4 regions of the Halomonas sp. LES1 genome follow, and region 1 is predicted to be linked to each of the others. Evidence: predicted binding sites of a transcription regulator. Region 1 holds the regulator's gene; each other region holds the start of a gene.

Region 1 (5,022 bases):
GGCATCCTGGCCGTTGAAGGGCCTGAGGCGTGGGTCCCAGTAGGGGTTGGGAAGGCAGCGGGCATCGAACACCAGATCGGCGTCCAGGGGGACGCCGCGCTTGAAGCCGAAGGACTCCACCGTCAGGGTCAGCTGCTCGGGGCGATGGTGGGCTACCTGGTCGGCGATTCGGGCGCGTAGTTCATGAACCGTCAGTCGTGAGGTGTCGATCACCAGGTCGGCCAGGTCCCGAATCCCGGAGAGTGCCTGCTCCTCGGAGTCGATCGCCTCGGCGAGCGTCATCTCGCTCTCGCGAGTCAGCGGATGTCGGCGCCGGGTGGCGGAGTAGCGCTCGATCAGAATGCGCGCGTCGGTGTTCAGGTAGATCACCTGGCAGTCGATGCCGCGTTCACGCACTTCCTCGAGGAGGCTGGGAAAGCGCTTCAGGGCCTGGGGAAGGTTACGGGCATCGATGCTGACGGCGATCGAGGTGCGCTGGGACTCGGGGTTGCTCAGTTCGTCGACCAGCGAACCCAGCAGCATGGCCGGCAGGTTGTCGATGGCGTAGTAGCTGAGATCCTCCAGCGCCTGCAGGGCGATTGACTTGCCCGAGCCGGAGCGGCCGCTGATGATCACGAGTCGCATGGAGGTCTCCTGGTCGTTCTGGCTGAGGGGGCGCTACCGCTCAACCCTGTCGTCGAATGGCCTCGGTAAGGCTGTCATGGAGGTCGCGCTGACTCGAGCTGCGGCGCAGGCGCATGCGGGTATCGACGTCGTTCATGATGCCGGCCAGCTGGGCCAGCAGGGTCAGGTGGGCCGCATCGGCCTCCTCGGGAACCAGCAGCACGAACACCAGATCGACGGGTTCTCCATCGATGGCGTCGAAGTCCACCGGCTCGGACAGCTTGAGGAAGCCGGCGATGGGCGCCTTGCAGTGCGGGCTGCGGGCATGGGGTATGGCCACGCCGTTGCCGATGCCGGTACTGCCGAGACGCTCGCGGGCGATCAGCCTCGCGAAGACCTCCTGGCTGTCGAGGCTGGGTGTGTTCTGGGCAATGAAGGTGCTGAAGAACTCCAGCACCCGTTTCTTGCTGCCCCCGGGCACATCGAAGAGGGTGCGCTCCGGGGGAAGAATGGTTTCGAGTGAGGACATCGTGGGTTCAGCGGGCGCCGGCGCCCTGGGCGCGAGCCTGGGCCTTTTCCTTGTGCTTGACCAGCTGGCGATCCAGCTTGTCGGCGAGGGCATCGATGGCGGCGTACATGTCGACATCCTGGGCTTCTGCATGCAGCTCGGCACCGGCAACATGCATGGTGCAGGCGGCGGACTGACGCTCCTTCTCGACAGACAGTGTCACCTGCACATTGGTGATGTTGTCATAATGGCGTTCCACGCGAGTCAGCTTCTCGTTGACATAGTCACGCAGGGCATCGGTCAGTTCAACATGAAGGCCGGTGATATTCACTTGCATGACACGCTCCTTGCTCGATGGTTGTGATTCGATTGTAACCCTTTTTCCTGCCTTGCATACCCCCCGGCGGTCCCGGGGCGATTTCCCGCCATGTTCAAGGGGTTGAGCCAGTCGAGCAGGGGGGCATGGTTCCCTGCCAATCGCCCTCAGCGCAGGCGCTTGCGCTCGCTGGAGGAGGGGATGCCCATGGCTTCACGGTACTTGGCGATCGTTCGTCTGGCGACCTGGATGCCGGCCTCGTCGAGCAGCGTGACCAGGCGGCTATCGGATAGCGGCTTGCGCGGCGGCTCCTCCTGAATCAGCTTGCGGATGCGTGCGCGAATGGCAGTGCTGGAGTGGGTGTCGCCCTCGTTGCCGACTTGGCTGGAGAAGAAGAACTTGAGCTCGAAGACCCCGCGGGGGGTGTGGATGAACTTCTGGGTGGTGACCCGCGAGATGGTGGATTCATGCATCTCCACCGTCTGGGCGATATCGGCCAGGGTGAGTGGCTTCATGGCCTCTTCACCCTGCTCCAGGAAGTCGAACTGGCGCGCCATGATCTCGCGGCCCACTCGCAGCAGGGTATCGTTGCGGCTGGTCAGGCTCTTTATCAGCCAGCGCGCCTCCTGGAGGTGCTCCTTGAGGAAGGTGTTGTCGTCACTCTTGTCGGCGCGGCGGATCAGTGCCGCGTAATCGGGCTGGATGCGCAGCCGTGGGATCGCCTCGGGGTTGAGTTCGACGTGCCAGCCACGCTGGTCGTGGAAGGCGACGAGGTCGGGAATCACGTAGTCATCGGTGACGCTTGAGAAGGCGCTGCCAGGGCGGGGGTCCAGGCTGCGCACCAGGGCGATGGAGGCGTCGAGCGCCGTGTCGTCCAGCCCCAGGCGCCGCTTGAGCAGGCGGCGGTCATCGTTGCCGAGGGCCTCCAGGAACTGGCGGACCAGGCGCCGCGCCTGGGGCAGGTGCGGCGTATCGTCGGGCAGGGCGGCGAGCTGAAGCTGCAGGCATTCACTCAGGTCGCGGGCGAAGATCCCCGTGGGCTCGAACTGCTGCAGATGCCGCAGGACTCGCTCCATCTCCTGGCTGCGCAGGTCTGACAGCCCCTGCTGTTGCAGGCCGTCTCGAATCTCGTCGAGGGGGGCCGTGAGGTAGCCGGCATCGTTGACGGCGTCGATCAGGCTCTCGGCGATCTGGCGCTCCCGTGGGTCGAAATCGCTCATCGCCAGCTGCCAGGAGAGGTGGCCGTGCAGGCTCTGGCCTTCCGCCTGGCGCTCGAAATCGGGCCCCTCTCCGCCGCTGGGCGCCGCCAGGTCCTGATAGGTGTCCGACCAGTCGCTGTCGGTGGCGAGCTGCTCGGGAATTTCGCTTGCCCAGTCGTCCTGCACAGGCTCCTGAGTGGCCTGCTCACCGAAGTCATCGTCGAGCTCCAGCAGCGGGTTGCTCTCCACCGCCTGCTGGACCTCCTGGCGCAGGTCGAGAGTGGAGAGCTGCAGGAGGGCGATGGCCTGCTGCAGCTGGGGAGTCATGGTTAGCTGGGTGCCGACCCGTAATTGCAGTGATGCCTTCATGGCCATGGCAGGCGTCCTCCTGGCATGTCGGAAAGCCTTACCCTAGTGCCTGGCAGGGCATCGTGCAATACGATCTTAAGCAATAATCATGCCATTGGTGGGCGCTGTCGCGCTGGCCTGCCGCTGCCAGGGCTGTCGCCATCGCCATCACCAGGCGCGAGGGGCTTGCGTCAGAGGCGGAAGTCGGCACCGAGATAGACCTCACGCACCTTCTGGTTGGCAAGGATCGACTCGGCATCGCCCTCGGCGATGATCTGACCGTCGCCGACGATATAGGCGGTGTCGCAGATGTCGAGGGTCTCGCGGACATTGTGATCGGTGATCAGAACGCCGATGTCGCGAGCCTTCAGCTGACGAATGACGCCCTTGATCTCGCCCACCGAGATGGGGTCGACGCCGGCGAAGGGCTCATCGAGAAGAATGAAGGCGGGTTCGGTCGCCAGGGCCCTGGCGATCTCCACCCGGCGGCGTTCGCCGCCGGACAGGCTCATGCCCAGGTTGTCGCGGATATGGGTGACATGGAACTCCTCGAGCAGCTGCTCCAGGCGTGCTCGACGGCCGTTGCGGTCGAGGTCGCGGCGGGTCTCGAGGATCGCCATGATGTTGTCGGCCACCGACAGCTTGCGGAAGATCGAGGCCTCCTGAGGCAGGTAGCCGATGCCGGCCCGGGCCCTCTCGTGCATGGCGGCGTGGGAGAGGTCCTGCTCGTCGATGGTCACCGTACCTGCATCGGCGCGCACCAGCCCCACGATCATGTAGAAGGAGGTGGTCTTGCCGGCGCCGTTGGGGCCGAGGAGTCCGACGATGCTGCCTTGCCGGATCGACAGGCCGATATCCTGCACCACACGGCGACGCTTGTAGCTCTTGGCGAGGTGGCGGGCGTGAAGGGTCTTCATGGTTCCCCTTGCTGCTGTTCCGGCTGGAGGGTCATGCGAATGCGCTGATTGCCTTCGACCCCCTCGGCATCGGCGCGGGCCTGCACGACCCGGCGATCGAGGAAGTACTCCAGGTAACCGCCCTCGAAGGTGTCGCCCCCCTGATGGAGTTCGGCGCGGTCGATCAGCTCAACACGACGCTCGGCCACATGATAGACAATGGTGCGCCCCCACCCCTTGATGACGGGTTCGGCGGGGTTTGGCTGCTGCTCGAGATAGGCTCGATCGCCGATGGCGGTTGCCCGGGAGAGTTCGCCTGCCGCGTTACGGCGGATCTCCACGCGACTCCCGGTCAGGCGCATGCTGCCCTGGCGAATGTCCACGTTGCCGGTATACACGGCGGTGCCGGCGCGGTCGTCGAGATCGAGGCGGTCCGCCTCCACCAGAATGGGCGCGCTGGCATCCTGATTCTGAGGCTGGCTCTGCGCCAGGCTGGCTGGGGCGAGAGGCAGCAGCGTCAGCAGCAGGGCGCCGGTCAGCAGTGAGGGCAGGGGGCGCTTCATGACGAGGACTCCTCGAAGGTCTCGGGCGGATGGTGGCCGCGCACATTGTCGGTCAGGCGTGCCCGGTTGTCATGGATCCAGGCATCGAAGCGCTCGCCACGCATATGCTGCGGAGGCTGGCGCAGGATGGCAGGGGTGGTGCTCCAGGCATGCCCCGTGTCGGCATCATAGTGCAGGGTGTCGGTCGCCAGTGACCACTGCTCGGCGGGGGCGTGCAGCCGGGCCTCGCCCTCGAGCCGCAGCGGATTGCCCCCGGGCCCCAGCCGGCCGCTGTCGGCCTCGGCAAGCCAGAGTCGGCCGCCACGGTCATGGAGCCTGATATGGGGTGACTCAAGACGCGTCACATCATCCATGGGGGTGTGGGCCAGGCGGGGGGTCGTCACCTGCTGGTGCAGGCGCCCCTCGGCGTCGAAGCGGGTCAGGTGCGCATTCTCGAGATAGAAGTCGGGCTCCCCGGCGGCATCGCGCGGTATCTGCTGGATGATGTCGGGGCCACGTAGATCGAGCAGCGCCAGCCCGCCGCCCAGTGCCAGTAGCAGCAGGGTCAGTCCGGTACGAAAGCCGGGGCGCGGCAGTCGCATGATCCTAG
Region 2 (5,022 bases), 200 kb from region 1:
GCCTTGCTGCGCCCCTCCCAGAGGTCGGTAAGCAACTGGTTGAAGTTGCCGAAGCCGATATCGCGCCCGTCGATGGCAGCCGACACGGCACGCTCGCCGAGTTCTACCATGCCGTCAAAGACCGTCTTGAGCTCTTCGCTGGTAAGGTTGTAGGCGGCCATGTCCCCGGAGGTGACCGGCGCAAACCCCGCCTCGGCGAACCCCAGCTCGTTGACCAGATGGTCATGGATACCGATCACATCGGTCACCCCACGAGTCAGAGTGACCCGGGCCCCCACTGGCCGCGAGCGGTAATTGGCCAGCAATGGCGCGATACGCTTGGCCACCAGGTCATAGGTTCCCTGCCCATTGACGGCGATGCGGTTCTTGTCATGAATCGCCTTGGGGCCATCCATGCTCACCGTCAGGCCGAAACGGTGCGCGTCGAAGAAGGCGATCTTTTCCTCGGATAGCAAGGTGGCATTGGTGGTCAAGGTGAAGTCCACTGTCTTGCCAAGCCCATGGATCCGTGCCTCGGCCCACTCGACCACCTGGCGGATTAGTGGCATGTTGCTGAGTGGTTCGCCGCCGAAGAAGACGATGTTATAACGATCCCGCTGTGGGGCCTCACGCAGCACCATTTCGATGGACGCCTGTGCAGTGGCCAGGTCCATCTTCTTGCCATCCCGAGGATTGTCCAGATCTTCCTTGTAGCAGTAGCTGCAGCTCAGGTTGCAGCCGGTATTGACGTTAAGCACCACGGTGGAGAGGGGGAATTGCTCCACCTCGACCGTGGGATTGTAGGCCTGAACGACCCCATCGGTGATAAGCTTCAGCGACTTGAGCTGCTCCAGTCGCGCCTCGATATCACCACCCAGAGCCTTCAGGTGATGGGGTAGAGCCTGGCTGTCCAACCCTTCGCCACGACTGGCCAGCGCCAGTAGCTCCTCGCTGAGGTCGTCCGGGGCGAAAAGACTGGTGGTGGGGATATGGAACCAGAGCGGCTCGCCTTCCACTTCCACGCGATGCAGGTTCTGGGGTATCGCTTGCAAGATTCCCATGGTGCTCTCCTTAACGAAGCGGTGGGTTGTTCCAGCGCTGCACGGTAACGATCAGCTGCGCCTCGTCCTGAATCTCAGGCTGGCCCTCCACCGCTGCGGTCACGCGTAGGTTGCCCACACTATTGGCGTTGTACTGGCGCTGGGGATTGGGACCCGCACCAGCGGGACTGAAGACGCCAGTCGCCGCATCCATCACGCCGGCGAACTTCACATCTTCGTCACGCTCAGCGATGTCGTCCCAGGGCGCGACATCCCAGCGCACGGGCACTTGTCCCAAGGGGAGCGTCTCATCACCCATCTGGGTATAACCGGCGGCGGTAAACACACCACTGACTGGCGGCGTCTTGTCGTTGCCGATACGCGCCACCCCAAGCGCAGGACTCACCTCCAAGCGGTCAACCTGCCGATAGCCGGCCAAGAGCGCGTCGGCGCTGCTCTCACCTACCGTCACCGGCAACCAGCCGGTGGGGAGCTGGCTACCGGCCTCGACGTCCACCACCAGGCGATGCGCGCTGCGCTCCACCACCCTTCGCAGGGTTACATGCTCACCCAGGCCGATCTCGCCCTTGTCCAGCCCATGGCCCAATAACACCAGGCGACGACGCTCGCCTGCCTTGAGTGAGGCGGGCAGGCTAGCAACCAGATTGGCCGCCTGGGCCTCCTGAGGCAGCATGGTGACCTGCATGCCCAGGGCATCATCAAGATCGTCAAAGATGCGCCCACCAGGATGCTCCCGGGAAAGGTCCAGCACCTGCTTGAAGTCGCGGCCGTTAAGGGTCAGGCGAGCGCGCCATTCATAACCGGTATAGACGACCGCCTGACCGTCACCGTCGAGTCTTCGCCCATCGGTGAAGGCACCATCCAGTGCAACCCTGTAGGCATCCTCGCCTTCAGCAGGGACCACACTGACATCAGCGTAGAAGTCGCCCTCGCCGGGCCAGTGACCCCAGAGCTGCCACTCACCCTCCGGTTCATGGGGCTCGGCCTGCTGCCAAGCCTCCCAGGCTTCGCTCGTCAGCCCCTGAGTTTCCGCCAGCCAGGGGACGATCTCGTCCAAAGCGACGCCAAACCAGTCACGATCTCGTGCCATGGACTGGTATTCCGTGGTCTGAAACTGGCCTATGTGAAAGTTAACCAGATGCTCCCACTCGCCTTGGGAGCGCCGCTGTAGTTGAGCGCGGCCTCCCGTATGACATCGTGCACACATCTCCTGATAAATGGGGTGGTCAAATGACTCGATGCGGTTGAGGCGCCGCTCGATCAGGGCACGCTGCGCTTCACTCTCCTCTGGGGCTAGCCCCCGAGTGTCGGCCAGGTACTTAACAATATCGCGACGTGCATCGTTCGGCAGTTCAAGCCCATGCATGACCTGCATCCGCGCCACCGTCATGTCCCAACCCTCGGGCGTCTTACGCTGCTGACTGATTCGACTCCAGGAGCCTGACTCGTCGCTGGCCTGATGACAGCCTGAGCAATATTGGTCAATCAGTGACTGATCGGAGGCTACCGCAGTAGCAGCAGCAAGAGGGGTAAGCGTCAGGGCCAAAACACTTAGGCCTTGCGCTGGGGATAGCATCATCAAGGCAGTCTCTCCTGTTTATTATTGTCGCCAAGTTATCGAGGGGGGGAGACGAATCGACTCCTCCTGAGAAGATCATGAAAGAGTCAGGCCATTAATAAACTTCTACTTTAAAATCAGTTAATTAAAAAGAGCATGTTCCGTCACAAGTCTCTTCCATCTCCCTGGGACTGGCCGACGATGTTTCAGCCTGCCACAGAGTGTGGCGCATTGGGACAGTGCCAACCTATAAACAAAGCGGCGGCGCCCTCGGGGCGCCGCCGCTGTTTTCTGCATCGAGCCGGTAGTTACTTAAGGCGTTCGAACACCGTCGCCACGCCCTGCCCCATGCCGATACACATGGTGGCCAGACCCAGGGTGGTATCGCGCTCGCGCATCACGTTGAGCAGGGTGGTGCAGATACGCGCACCGGAGCAGCCCAGCGGATGCCCCAGGGCGATGGCGCCGCCATGCAGGTTGACCTTCTCGTCCATGACATCGCGCAGGCCCAGGTCCTTGAGCACCGGCAACGCCTGGGCGGCGAAGGCCTCGTTGAGCTCCACGCTGTCGAGATCATCGACACCGAGGCCGGCGGCCTTGAGCGCCTGCTTGGAGGCCGGCACAGGAGCATAGCCCATGATGGAGGCATCGCAGCCGGCCACGCCGGTGGAGAGCACCCGGGCGATGGGCTCGAGACCCAGCGCCTGGGCCCGCTCGTAGCTCATCACCGCCATGCCCGAGGCACCCACCGAGAGCGCCGAGGAGGTACCCGCGGTCACGGTGCCGCCGCGCGGGTCGAAGGCCGGCTTGAGTTCGGCCATCTTCTCCAGGCTGGCATCGGCACGGATCACTTCATCCTGCTTGATCATGGCGCGGAAGCCGTTGGCATCGTGCCCCTCCACGCCGATGATCTCGTTGTCGAATCCACCTTTCTCCAGGGCGGCCTGGGCACGCTGGTGGGAGCGTACGCCGAAGGCGTCCTGCTCCTCCCGAGAGATGCCGTGCATCTTGCCCAGCAGCTCGGCGGTAAGGCCCATCATCATCGCCGCCTTGGCGGCATGCTTGCTGGCCGCCGGATTGACGTCGACGCCGTGGGTCATGGGCACATGCTCCATGTGCTCCACGCCCCCGATCACATAGAAGTCCCCCATGCCGGCCTTGATATTGGCCGCGGCGATATGCAGCGCGCTCATCGAGGAGCCACACAGGCGGTTGACCGTCTGGGCCGGTACGGTGCGCGGAATGCCGGTCATGATCGCCGCATTGCGAGCGATGTTCATGGCCTGTTCCAGGGTCTGGTTGACGCACCCCCAGATCACGTCATCCACTTCGGCCGGATCGAGGCCCGGATTGCGATCGAACAGCGACTGCATGACGGCGGCGGACAGGTTCTCGGCCCGCACGTGACGGAAGGCGCCGTTCTTGGCCTTGGCCATGGCGGTACGCACACAGTCGACCACCACGATATCTCTCGGATTCAAACTCATCTCTTGCGACTCCTGTAGGGGTGGTGGGGTCAGGCCTGGTCCGGGGCCTGGACCTGAGTGTCGTAGAAGCGCTCGCCGGCAGCCGCCATCTCGCGCAGCTTGTCGGTGGGGGCATAGAGGGCGCCCAGCTCCCCGGCCAGTTCGTCGGCCTGTGCGACGAAGGCCTCCACTCCCATGGCATCGATATAGCGCAGCGCGCCACCGCGGAAGGGCGGAAAGCCGATACCGTAGATCAGCGCCATATCGGCCTCGGCCGGGCTGCCGACGATGTTATCCTCCAGGCAGCGCACGGCCTCCAGGCAGAGCGGCACCATCATCCGGGCGATGATGTCGTCGTCGCTGAATTCGCGACTCTCCTTGACCACCCCCTTGACCAGCTCGATGGCCGCCTCGTCGCGCACCTTCTTCGGCTTGCCCTTGCGATCCTCCTCGTAGGCGTAGAACCCCTTGGCGTTCTTCTGCCCCAGGCGATCGTTCTCGTACATCAGCTGAATGGCGCTGCTTTCGCCCTCGCCTCCCAGGCTGCCCATGCGCTCGGGGAAGCCCTTGGCCATGACCTCGCCGGCATGCACCGCGGTGTCCATGCCCACCACATCGAGGAGGTAGGCGGGCCCCATGGGCCAGCCGAACTTCTCCATCACCTTGTCGACCCGGGCGAAGTCGGCGCCCTGTTCCATCAGCAGGCTGAAGCCGCCGAAGTAGGGGAAGAGCACCCGGTTGACCAGAAAGCCCGGGCAGTCATTGACCACGATCGGCGTCTTGCCCATGGCGCGGGCATAGGCCACGGTCGCCGCCACCGCGGCGTCACTGGTCTTCTCGCCGCGAATCACCTCGACCAGCGGCATGCGATGCACCGGGTTGAAGAAGTGCATGCCGCAGAAGTTCTCGGGACGCTTGAGATTGGCCGCCAGACGGTCGATGGAGATCGTGGAGGTGT
Region 3 (5,022 bases), on a different contig from region 1:
AGCTTCTGTTCGGTACTCAGCACCACCGGCTCGTTCTGGAGGCCATCGCGCAACCCCACCTCGGTAACGTGGATGTGCTGGGGCGGTGTGGTGAAAGCGGACATGGCAGGCCTGCTGAATCAATGCATTCTTATGGACGCTAAGCCAGGGCGTCACCTCCTCACAATGCATCTTTCGTCCCATAGCGCCGCGGGCTTACCCTCCTTTCCTCCTTATCCTCTCCCCATTTACCCCTTCAAGCTGTTAGCTCTTTCCGCACACGCCTCGCCGCTTACTTTTCTGGGGTCGTGTCATGCCTCCTCACTCTCCTTCGGCCAGCGCCGGCAACAGCGTCTTCAATTTTCGCGTCAGGGTATTGCGCCCCCAGCCCAGCAGTTCGGCGGCCTCTCCCTTGCGTCCGCCGGTATGGCGCAGCGCGGTCTCGATCAGGATGCGCTCGACGTCGGGCATCGCCTCCTCCAGCAGGTGCATATGGCCGGCGGCCAGGGCCTGATCGGCCCAGTCGCGAAAGGCCGCCCGCCAGTCGCCGCTGGCGCTTAGCGTCTCCTCGTTCACCTGGCGCAGCTCCGGCGGCAAATCCTCGCAGAGAATCTCGCGCCCCGAGGCCATCACGGTCAGCCAGCGGCAGGTGTTCTCCAGCTGGCGCACGTTACCGGGCCAGGGCAGTCGCGCCAGATAGCGCTCCGCCTCGGGGGTCAGCACCTTGACGTCGGTTGCCAGCTCCCTGGCCGCCTCGGCCAGAAAGTGACGCGTCAATTGCGGGATATCCTCGCGGCGCTCGGCCAGCCGCGGCAGATGCACACGAATCACATTGAGCCGATGGAACAGATCCTCGCGGAAGCGCCCCTCCTCCACCAGCCGCTCCAGATCCTGATGGGTGGCGGCGATGATGCGCACATCCACCTTCACCGGGGTATGCCCGCCCACCCGATAGAACTCGCCGTCGGCCAGCACGCGCAGCAGGCGGGTCTGAGCCTCGGCGGGCATGTCACCGATCTCGTCGAGAAACAGGCTGCCCCCGTCGGCCTGCTCGAAACGCCCCTGCCGGCTTGCGGTCGCCCCGGTAAAGGCCCCCTTCTCGTGGCCGAACAGCTCGGACTCGATCAGGTCGTGGGGTATCGCCGCCATGTTCAGCGCCACGAAGGGCCTGTCCGTCCGCGGGCTGTGCTGATGCAGCGCCCGGGCGACGCGCTCCTTGCCGGTACCCGACTCACCATTGATCAGCACCGTAATGGGCGAGTGGGAGAGCCGGCCGATGGCGCGGAACACCTCCTGCATGGCCGGCGCCTCGCCGATGATCTCGGCATCCAGTCCCTCCGGGGCGCTGATCGGCCTGCGGCGCTCGCGGGCATGGGCCACTGCACGGCGCACCAGCGCCAGTGCCTCATCGACATCGAAGGGCTTCGGCAGGTATTCGAAGGCACCGCCCTGATAGGAGGCCACGGCACTATCCAGGTCGGAGTGAGCGGTCATCACGATCACCGGCAGCTCCGGGTGCGCCTCGCGCACCCTGGCCATCAGATCGAGACCATCGATGCCCGGCATGCGGATATCGGTCATCAGCACGTCAGGCGGGTCGGCCAGCAGGCGTTCGAGAGCCGAGTCGGCACGCTCGAGGCACTCCACGTCGAGGTCGGGCTGGGCCAGGGCGCGCTCCAGCACCCAGCGGATGGCGCGGTCGTCATCGACGACCATCACGCGTGCAACATCAGTCATGGCGCGTCTCCAGAGGAATCAGCAGTCGGAATTCGGTATGGCCCGGCGCCGAAGCGCACTCGATCAGCCCCTGGTGCTGATGCAGGATCCCCTGGGCGATGGAGAGCCCCAGGCCGCTGCCTCCGGCACGCCCCGACACCATGGGGTAGAAGAGCGTCTCCTGCAGCGCCTCGGGGATGCCCGGCCCGTTGTCGATGATCGCCACCTCGCACACCAGCCGATGGCGCTCGGCTCCCAGGGTGAACTGACGACGCGCCCGGGTGCGCAGCACCAGCCGTGGCTCGGGGGTGGACGCCTCGTGCATCGCCACCATGGCATTGCGTACCACATTGAGCACCGCCTGAATCAGTTGCGCCTCGTCAGCGGAGAGGTCCGGCAGGCTGGGGTCGTAGTCACGCTCGATGCGCACCCCGGGGTGTTCGGCAAGCACCAGAGTGCGGACCCGCTCCAGCACCTTGTGAATGCTGAGAGGTTCGTGCCGGGCCACTCGATTGGGCCCCAGCATGGAGTCGACCAGATCGCGCAGGCGATCCACCTCCTCGATGATGATGCGCGTGAACTCATGATGCGCTGGATTCCCCAGGTCGCGCTCCAGCAGCTGAGCCGCGCCACGAATGCCCCCCAACGGATTCTTGACCTCATGGGCCAGCCCCCGGGTCAGCACCTTGACGGTTTCCTGGCGGGTCATCAGCGCCTCCTCCCGGGAGATACGGATCAGACGATCACGGGGCTCCACCTCCAGCAGCAGCTCGTCCTCGGCGAGGGGAGTTGCGGTAAAGTCCACGGTCAGTGGCTCGCCTCCCAACAGCACCAGGCGCGCCTCACGGCGAGTGAAGGGGTGGCAGGCATCCAGCGCCTTGGTGAGCACCCCCTCCATCCCATCCTCCTGCTCCATCGACGAGCAGAGTGCACTTCTCCGAACTCGGCTCAGGCTGACCGAAAGCAGTGCCTCGGCGGCGGGATTCATCCATGTCACCCTGAGCTCACCATCCAGCAGCAGCACGGCAGTGGAGAGGTGTTCCATCAGGCGTTGGTACATCGCAGCGGCCATATCGGTTCCAGATCAGCTTTTGCAAGAGGGCTTGTGCAAGAGGGACGTCTAGATGAAGCAAGAAGCGGGCCAGGGCGCGAGGCCCCTGGCCGGGCTTATGACGGGACGAGACGCGCCATACATGCACCAAATTAGTGCATTTCGTGGCGCCCTGCACCGTCCCCGGCGACAAGCGAAACAGCGAGGATCGGGATAGCGGGGATCGAGACAGCGGAACACACTGCCCTCCTCTTATCGGCAGGCGTCGATCAGAAGGGGGACAGTGTCATGGCAGGAGGAGGCGGGGACGTCCGGAAGCGTCCTCAGCCATTGGTCGGGCGATTCACGTTGGCGCGCAGCACATAGATCGTCACCGGAGAGGTGCAGTGGCGAATCTCGCCGCGGGCATCCAGCAGCTCGGCCTGCAGCACGTGCTCACCAGGGTTCATGTTGGGCACCATGAAGGCCGAGGTGTGCATCGCCGACTGGCTGATCTGGCCATCCACCAGCAGCCTGACGCGATGATCCTCGCGCAGGCCGGGCGAGATCCCCAGGTCCACGGCGATATTACCCGCCACGCCTACCGGAAAGGCCTGCTCATGGGTCGGTGAGACGATGCGGAAGCTGTCATAGGGCATGAAGGGCTGCCCCGGACGGGACGTCGCGGGCGCACTATTAGTAGTAGGCCGCGGCGCGACCTGGCCGGCGTCTGCACTCCCCCGGGACGGTACCACCGTCACCGGCGCCAGCTCCACCTGTTCGCCGCCCAGGTCGGGATCATCGGTGAATACCACATTCCCCTGGGCGTCCGTGGTGCGATAGATGGTCTGGCCGTAGGCCGTCAGTGTTACGCCCAGAGCCAGCACGAGTGTCAGGACCGTTTTGCCCATGGGGGTCTCCGCCTTGCCAAAGAGTCGATCGCCGGCAACCTGCCGCCTGCCGATAATGTAGATCACATCATAAGCAGGCCCGATGCCCCAGCGCCAGCAGCAACTGGCCGAGCGGCGAGGCTACGGCCTAGGATGGCCCTGTAGACACACTCCAAGGAGACCGATGGTGGACAACTGGCAAGCGGTGGTGGCACTGACGCTGATGGCGGGCATGGCGATGCCGCTCGGGGCCTGGGCGGCCTGGAAGGAGCGCATCGATATCCCGTGGCTCGAGAGCGAGCTGCGCCACGGCATCATCGCCTTCGGTGGTGGGGCTCTGCTCTCGGCGGTGGCCCTGGTGCTGGTGCCCGAGAGCCTGCCGGACCTCTCCCTAGGAGGCGCTGCCGCCTGGTTCCTGGCCGGCGGCACTGCCTTCATGGCACTGGATGTGATGCTGGCACGCAGCGGCTCCTCGGCCAGCCAGCTTGCCGCCATGCTCGCCGACTTCGTGCCCGAGGCGCTGGCGCTGGGGGCCGCCTTCGCCTATGGCAGCAACGGCGGCATGCTGCTGGCCGGCCTGATGGCGCTGCAGAACCTGCCGGAAGGCTTCAACGCCTATCACGAGCTGCGCCAGAGCACCGCCTACTCCTCACGCCGCCTGGTCGGCATGTTCTTCACCATGGCCTGGCTGGGGCCGCTCGCCGGCCTCGGTGGGTTCTGGTGGCTGTCCGACTACCCCTCGATAGTCGCGGCCATCATGCTGTTTGCCGCCGGCGGCATCCTCTACTCGGTGTTCCAGGACCTGGCCCCCCAGGCCAGGCTCGAGCGCCACTGGGGCCCGCCGCTCGGCGCGGTGCTCGGCTTCGCCCTGGGTATCGTGGGCCATATGCTGATCCATTGAGTCGGTGATAACGCAAGCGGCACGCCCGAAGGCGTGCCGCTTGCGTAGGCCGAATAATCAGAGCCCGCGGGCTCTCATCAACAGCTGCAGTGCGTAGTTAACAGCTGTAGTACATGTCGAACTCGATCGGGTGGGTCGCCATGCGCAGACGATCCACATCCTCCCTCTTGAGCTCGATATAGGCATCGATCATGTCGTCGGTGAAGACACCTCCCTCGGTCAGGAAGGCCCGGTCCTGTTCCAGCGCTTCCAGGGCCTGGTCGAGGCTATGGGCCACGGTCGGCACCTTCTTGCCCTCTTCCGGCGGCAGGTCATAGAGGTTCTTGTCCATGGCGTCGCCGGGGTGGATCTTGTTCTTGATGCCGTCGATCCCGGCCATCAGCATCGCCGCGAAGCACAGGTAGGGGTTGGCGGTCGGGTCGGGGAAACGCAGCTCGACCCGCTTGCCCTTGGGGCTGGCGGTGTAGGGGATACGGATGGAGGCCGAACGGTTGCGGGCGCTGTAG
Region 4 (5,022 bases), on a different contig from region 1:
CGGCGATGCCCAGGCTGTAGCGCAGCAGGCTCTGGTCGCCGGTGTTCTCCTCCTGGATCTGGCAGCCGACCGGCTCATAGTAGTCGTTGGACTTGCGTGACAGGGGTGGCAGGCGAGGCACGATCACGGCAGCCACCAGGCCGGCCACCACCACGGTCAGGTAGAAGGGGATGAACAGATGGTTGATGCCGATGAAGCTGGTCACCAGCAGGGCGAAGGCGATGGAGACGATGGAGAAGTTGGTGGCAACGGCCGAGGCCTCGCGGGCGTTATAGAAGCCCTGCTCGTACTGCTGGGTGGTGATCAGCACGCCCACGGTACCCGAACCCATCCAGGAGGCGGTCGCGTCGATGGCGCTGCGCCCGGGCAGGCCGAAGATCCTGCGGAAGGGGGTACGCACCATGGAGCCGATAAACTCCATGAAGCCGAAATCGACCAGGAAGGGCAGCAGGATGGCGGCGAAGAAGAAGAAGGTCAGCAGGACCGGCGCCAGATCGTTGAGCATCACCCCACCGGTGAAGGAGGCGGTGATCATCTGGGGGCCGACCTGGAAGTAGGTCATCAGCGCGAACGCAGCGCCGAGGGCGCGCATCACCACCCATAGCGGCGAGATGTCGAAGAGCTCCTTCATCGCGCCCTGGCGGGCCCAGCCGGGCCGTGTCAGCTTGACCACCAGGGTCAGCAGGATGGAGAGGCAGAGCACCACGGTGGCGATGGCGGGCAGGGCGTCGCCGAGAGTGGCCTTGAGCCAGTCGGCGGCCAGGCCCATGCCGATGTTGATGGTGTCACCCACCGAGAAGGGCACCAGGAACAGCAGGATGCCGATCAACGAGGGGACGAGGAACTTGATCAGACCGTGGGTGCTCAGCTTGCCCCCTTCGGTCGTGATCTTGTCGGCGGAATGCAGATGGGAGGACATGGGGCGATTACTCATTGATGTTGTAATGGTGGGCGCCCGCTGCGGGGCGCCATCAGGCGGTTGTCGGGGCCGCTCCCTGGCTCCGGGGTGAATCAGTCGCGACGTTTGACGCCGGGCAGGACACACAGCATCTCGTAAAGCAGCGTGGCGCCCATCAGGGCGGTATTGCCGCTCGGGTCGTAAGGCGGCGCCACCTCGACCAGGTCGCCGCCGACGATGTTGAGTCCCTGGGCGCCACGCACGATCTCCAGGCCCTGGGCGGAGGTCAGGCCGCCCATCTCCACGGTGCCGGTACCGGGTGCCACGGAAGGATCGAGGCCATCGATGTCGAAGGAGATATACACCGGGCCGTCGCCCATCTGCTCGCGCACCTCGGCCATCAGCGGCTCCAGCGACTTGTGCCAGCACTGTTCGGCCTGGACGACGCGGAAGCCCTGCTGACGACACCAGTCGAAGTCCTCGGCGGCATAGCCGGTGCCGCGCAGACCGATCTGCACCACGCGGTTGGCATCCAGCAGGCCCTCTTCCTGGGCGCGACGGAAGGGGCAGCCGTGGGCGACCTCCTCACCGAACATGTGCTCGTTGACGTCGGCGTGGGCATCGATATGGATCAGGCCGACCGGGCCATGCTTCCTTGCGATGGCGCGCAGGATCGGCCAGGTCAGGGTGTGGTCGCCGCCCAGGGTCAGCGGAACACAGTCATGAGCCAGGACGTCGTCGTAGAACCGGCTGATGATGTCCAGGTTCTTCGGCAGATTGAAGGTGTTGATCGGCACGTCGCCGATATCCGCCACCTGCAGGCTGTCGAAGGGGGCCGCACGAGTGGCCATGTTGTAGGGCCGCAGCATGCGAGACTCATCGCGAATCTGTCGCGGCCCCAGGCGGGTTCCGGGCCGATTGGAGGTGCCGATGTCCATCGGGATGCCGATAAAGGCGGCATCGAGGCCGGCAGCACTCTCCTGGGTGGGCAGGCGCATCATGGTGGCGGGGCCGCCGAAACGCGGCATGTCGTTGCCGCCGAGGGGCTGGTTGAAGTCGCTCATGCAGGGCTCCTGTGACGCTGATTGATATGCCTGGCCGAGGTAAGGCCGGTGCGATACCCCTGAAAAAGCAGGATGTGTGCCAACGACGATTTCGTTAGACCAAAGATTAAAAAATGAGGCGGGATGATATGGCCCGAGTACGTGAGGGAGGTGAGGGTGATTCAACTCTGGATCGGTGGGTCGGAGTGGCGTGATACAATAATGCATCGCGATCCAGGAATGAATCACCGATGTCCGAGCATGATGCCCTGATCCTCAAGACCATCATCGACACTGCCCACGATCACTTCTTTATCGTCGCGCCCGATGGCCGTATCCGGGATGTCAGTCCCGGGGCGGCGGCGGTCTATGGCATGTCCCGTGAGGCCCTCTGTGCCACCAGCGTTCAGCGGCTGGAGGCCGACGGCGTGCTGACGCCCTCGGTTAGCCTGGAGGTTATCCGAACGGGCAGGCCGGTGCAGCTGGAGCAGCGTACCGGCACCGGGCGGCGGGTCATCGCCCAGGCGCACCCCGTGTTTCAGGACGAGCGTCTGGTGGCGGTGGTGAGCCGCTCAATGGACATGACCGATCTGCAGCTGCTGCAACAGGAGTATGCGCTGCTGCAGCGCCGCTTCAGTGAGCACCTTCGGCGGGGGCATTCGCTGGAGACCGACGCCGAGGCGCTGGAGGCGGAACTGGATGAGCTCGAGGTGAAAAGCCAATTGATGCGTGAGGTGGCCCTGCTGCTGCGCCGGGTCGCCCCTACCGATGCCACCGTGCTGATGCTGGGGGAGTCCGGGGTGGGCAAGACAGCCTTCGCCCGCCAGCTTCACCGCTGGAGCTCGCGTTGCGAGGGACCCTTCATCGACGTCAACTGTGCCGCCATTCCCGAGAGCCTGTTCGAGTCGGAGATGTTCGGCTATCGCCCCGGCGCCTTCTCCGGCGCCGCCCCCGGTGGGCGGATGGGGCTGATCGAGCAGGCCGAGGGCGGCACCCTGTTTCTCGATGAGATCGGCGAGCTGCCCCTGTCGGTGCAGACCAAGCTGCTCAAGACCATCCAGGATGGCTTCATCACTCGGCTCGGCGACAGCGCGCCGAGGCGCGTGGATTATCGCCTGGTGGTGGCCACCAATCAGGATCTCTCGGCGCGGGTGGAGGAGGGGCTGTTTCGGCTCGATCTCTACTATCGCCTGAACGTGATCCCGGTCACCCTGCCGCCCCTGCGCGAGCGTCGTGAGGATATTCCGGGGCTTGTCGAGCGTCAGCTCGAGCGCCTCAATCGCCGCTACGGGCGCGACAAGATGCTGGCGCACAACGTGTGGCAGTCGCTGATGGGCTGGGAGTGGCCCGGCAATGTGCGCGAGCTGGAGAATGTCCTGGAGCGCGCCTGGCTATCGGCGGAGGGCGATGTCATTCGACACCAGGAGCTGGGTGAGCTCCCGCGTCCGATGGCGGAACCGAGCGATGCGGAACTGGCCGAATCGAGCCCCCGGCCGGTGGCGGCCGAGCCTGCCCCGGCGTTGGGGGAGGACGAGTCGCTGGCGTCGGCCCTGGCGCGCACCGAGCGCGACATCCTGGAGAGACTGTGCGGCGAGCTGGACTCGACCTATGCCATCGCCAGACGCCTGGGCATCAGTCAGCCGAGCGTGGTGCGCAAGCTCCGCAAGCATGGCCTGAGGATTGGACGGGTCGAGGAGCGGTCGGCGATCGACAAGGCCGGTGTCGTTTCCCCGCGGTAAGGCGTCCCAGGTGGTGCTAGGTCAAGAGCGCTCGTCGCGGCTCAGGGCCGATACGAGCGCCCGGCGCTCGATCAGCGGGCCGGATTCTGTGCCATCAGGTAGTCGGCCAGCGCCCGGTAGGCCGGCAGCGAGGTCGGATCGTTGGCGGCGTTGGCGGCCACCGGGTGGGAGGCCAGGCGCACGATGACCATCTCGGCGGCGGGGTCGATCCAGAGCGTCTGGCCGTGCACGCCCCGGGCGGCGAAGGCGCCGTGGTCGTCGTGGCTGATCCACCACATCCCGCGATAGCTCCAGCCATCGAGGCCCGCGTAGCCGGCCTTGGCGAAGGCCGCCCTGTCGCCGCCCTCGCGCAGGCGTGCGATGGCCGCGGCGGGCAGCAGCTGCTCGCCGGCGAGGCGGCCCTCGTCGAGGATCAGCTGGCCCAGGCGACCCAGGTCGCGCAGGGTGGCGTTGAAACCGCCGCCGGCGAATGGCGTGCCGATGGAGTCCACCGTGAAGAAGGCTTCCCGCTCGACGCCCAGTCGCGACCAGACACGCTCGGCCAGCCAGTCGGCGACGCTCTGGCCGGTGGCGCGGGCGATGATCCAGCCCAGCGCATCGGAGTTGATGGTGCGATAGCCGAAGGCCTCGCCGTGCTCGCCGGCCTTGTCCACCGTCTCGAGGAAGGCGAAGTAGCTGCGCGGGCCCTCGTAGCCCGGGGGCGGCGGCAGCGGGCTGCCGGCCCTGGCGTAGGCCCAGACGTCGGCCTCGGGATCGGCGTAGTCCTCTGAGTAGTCCAGCGCGGTGGTCATCTCCAGCACCTGGCGCAGGGTGGCATCGCCGAAGGCGCTATCGGCGAGCTCCGGCACCAGCTCGCCGACCAGGGCGCGCTCGTCCAGGGTGCCCTCGGCCACCAGCGTCTCGCCGATCAGCCCGGTGAGCGACTTGGTCACCGACATCACGCCGTGCAGGGTGGTCTCGTCCAGGCAGCCGGCGTAGCGCTCGTAGACCACCCGGCCGCGGTGCAACACCAGCAGGCCGTCGGTGTGGTTGACCGTGAAGGCCTCGTCCCAGGTCATCGGCGCGCCGCCGTCGGTGGGCTGGAAGCTCACCTCGTCGATGTCCGGATCGAGGGCGTAGGGCAGGGGGCGGGCGGCGTCGCGCCCCTTGCCCACACCGGCGGTGGGCATCAGCTCGCGGAAGTGGCAGACCGTCCACTTGAGCTTGTCGCCGGCGAAGTAGTCGTCGTCGGTGAAGCGGATGGTGCGCTCCTCCGGTGGCGGGAAACCCTGCATCCAGCCGGTGCCTTCGTCGGCCGTCGATGACTGCGCGGTCGCCGAGCCGGCCAGCAGCAGGGTGGCGG

The links. Region 1 encodes sigma-54, which starts transcription at its own class of promoters, with help from an activator protein. Its sites were predicted from a motif close to TGGCACNNNNNTTGCTNT; they were not measured.
Region 2: a site for sigma-54 is predicted at 2,750-2,767, ahead of peaA (quinohemoprotein amine dehydrogenase subunit alpha). Genes of this name have one in related genera too.
Region 3: a site for sigma-54 is predicted at 2,822-2,839, ahead of glnL (nitrogen regulation protein NR(II)). Genes of this name have one in related genera too.
Region 4: a site for sigma-54 is predicted at 2,027-2,044, ahead of speB (agmatinase). Genes of this name have one in related genera too.

What each region holds. Positions count from the first base shown of each region.
Region 1 is NZ_JAVRGC010000002.1:221,543-226,564, forward strand. It holds gene rapZ (RNase adapter RapZ) at 1-624, opposite strand, end outside; gene ptsN (PTS IIA-like nitrogen regulatory protein PtsN) at 665-1,132, opposite strand; gene hpf (ribosome hibernation-promoting factor, HPF/YfiA family) at 1,140-1,448, opposite strand; gene RM463_RS05215 (RNA polymerase factor sigma-54) at 1,595-3,001, opposite strand; gene lptB (LPS export ABC transporter ATP-binding protein) at 3,166-3,891, opposite strand; gene lptA (lipopolysaccharide transport periplasmic protein LptA) at 3,888-4,433, opposite strand; gene lptC (LPS export ABC transporter periplasmic protein LptC) at 4,430-5,014, opposite strand; gene RM463_RS05235 (HAD family hydrolase) at 5,019-5,022, opposite strand, start outside.
Region 2 is NZ_JAVRGC010000002.1:19,089-24,110, reverse strand. It holds gene peaB (quinohemoprotein amine dehydrogenase maturation protein) at 1-1,040, opposite strand, end outside; gene peaA (quinohemoprotein amine dehydrogenase subunit alpha) at 1,051-2,616, opposite strand; gene fadA (acetyl-CoA C-acyltransferase FadA) at 2,907-4,085, opposite strand; gene fadB (fatty acid oxidation complex subunit alpha FadB) at 4,115-5,022, opposite strand, start outside.
Region 3 is NZ_JAVRGC010000004.1:69,841-74,862, forward strand. It holds gene RM463_RS10645 (hydroxymethylglutaryl-CoA lyase) at 1-104, opposite strand, end outside; gene ntrC (nitrogen regulation protein NR(I)) at 301-1,716, opposite strand; gene glnL (nitrogen regulation protein NR(II)) at 1,709-2,755, opposite strand; gene RM463_RS10660 (DUF4124 domain-containing protein) at 3,070-3,636, opposite strand; gene RM463_RS10665 (divalent cation transporter) at 3,800-4,516, shown strand; gene glnA (glutamate--ammonia ligase) at 4,614-5,022, opposite strand, start outside.
Region 4 is NZ_JAVRGC010000009.1:57,779-62,800, forward strand. It holds gene RM463_RS15965 (YjiH family protein) at 1-919, opposite strand, end outside; gene speB (agmatinase) at 1,012-1,962, opposite strand; gene RM463_RS15975 (sigma 54-interacting transcriptional regulator) at 2,193-3,680, shown strand; gene RM463_RS15980 (serine hydrolase) at 3,752-5,022, opposite strand, start outside.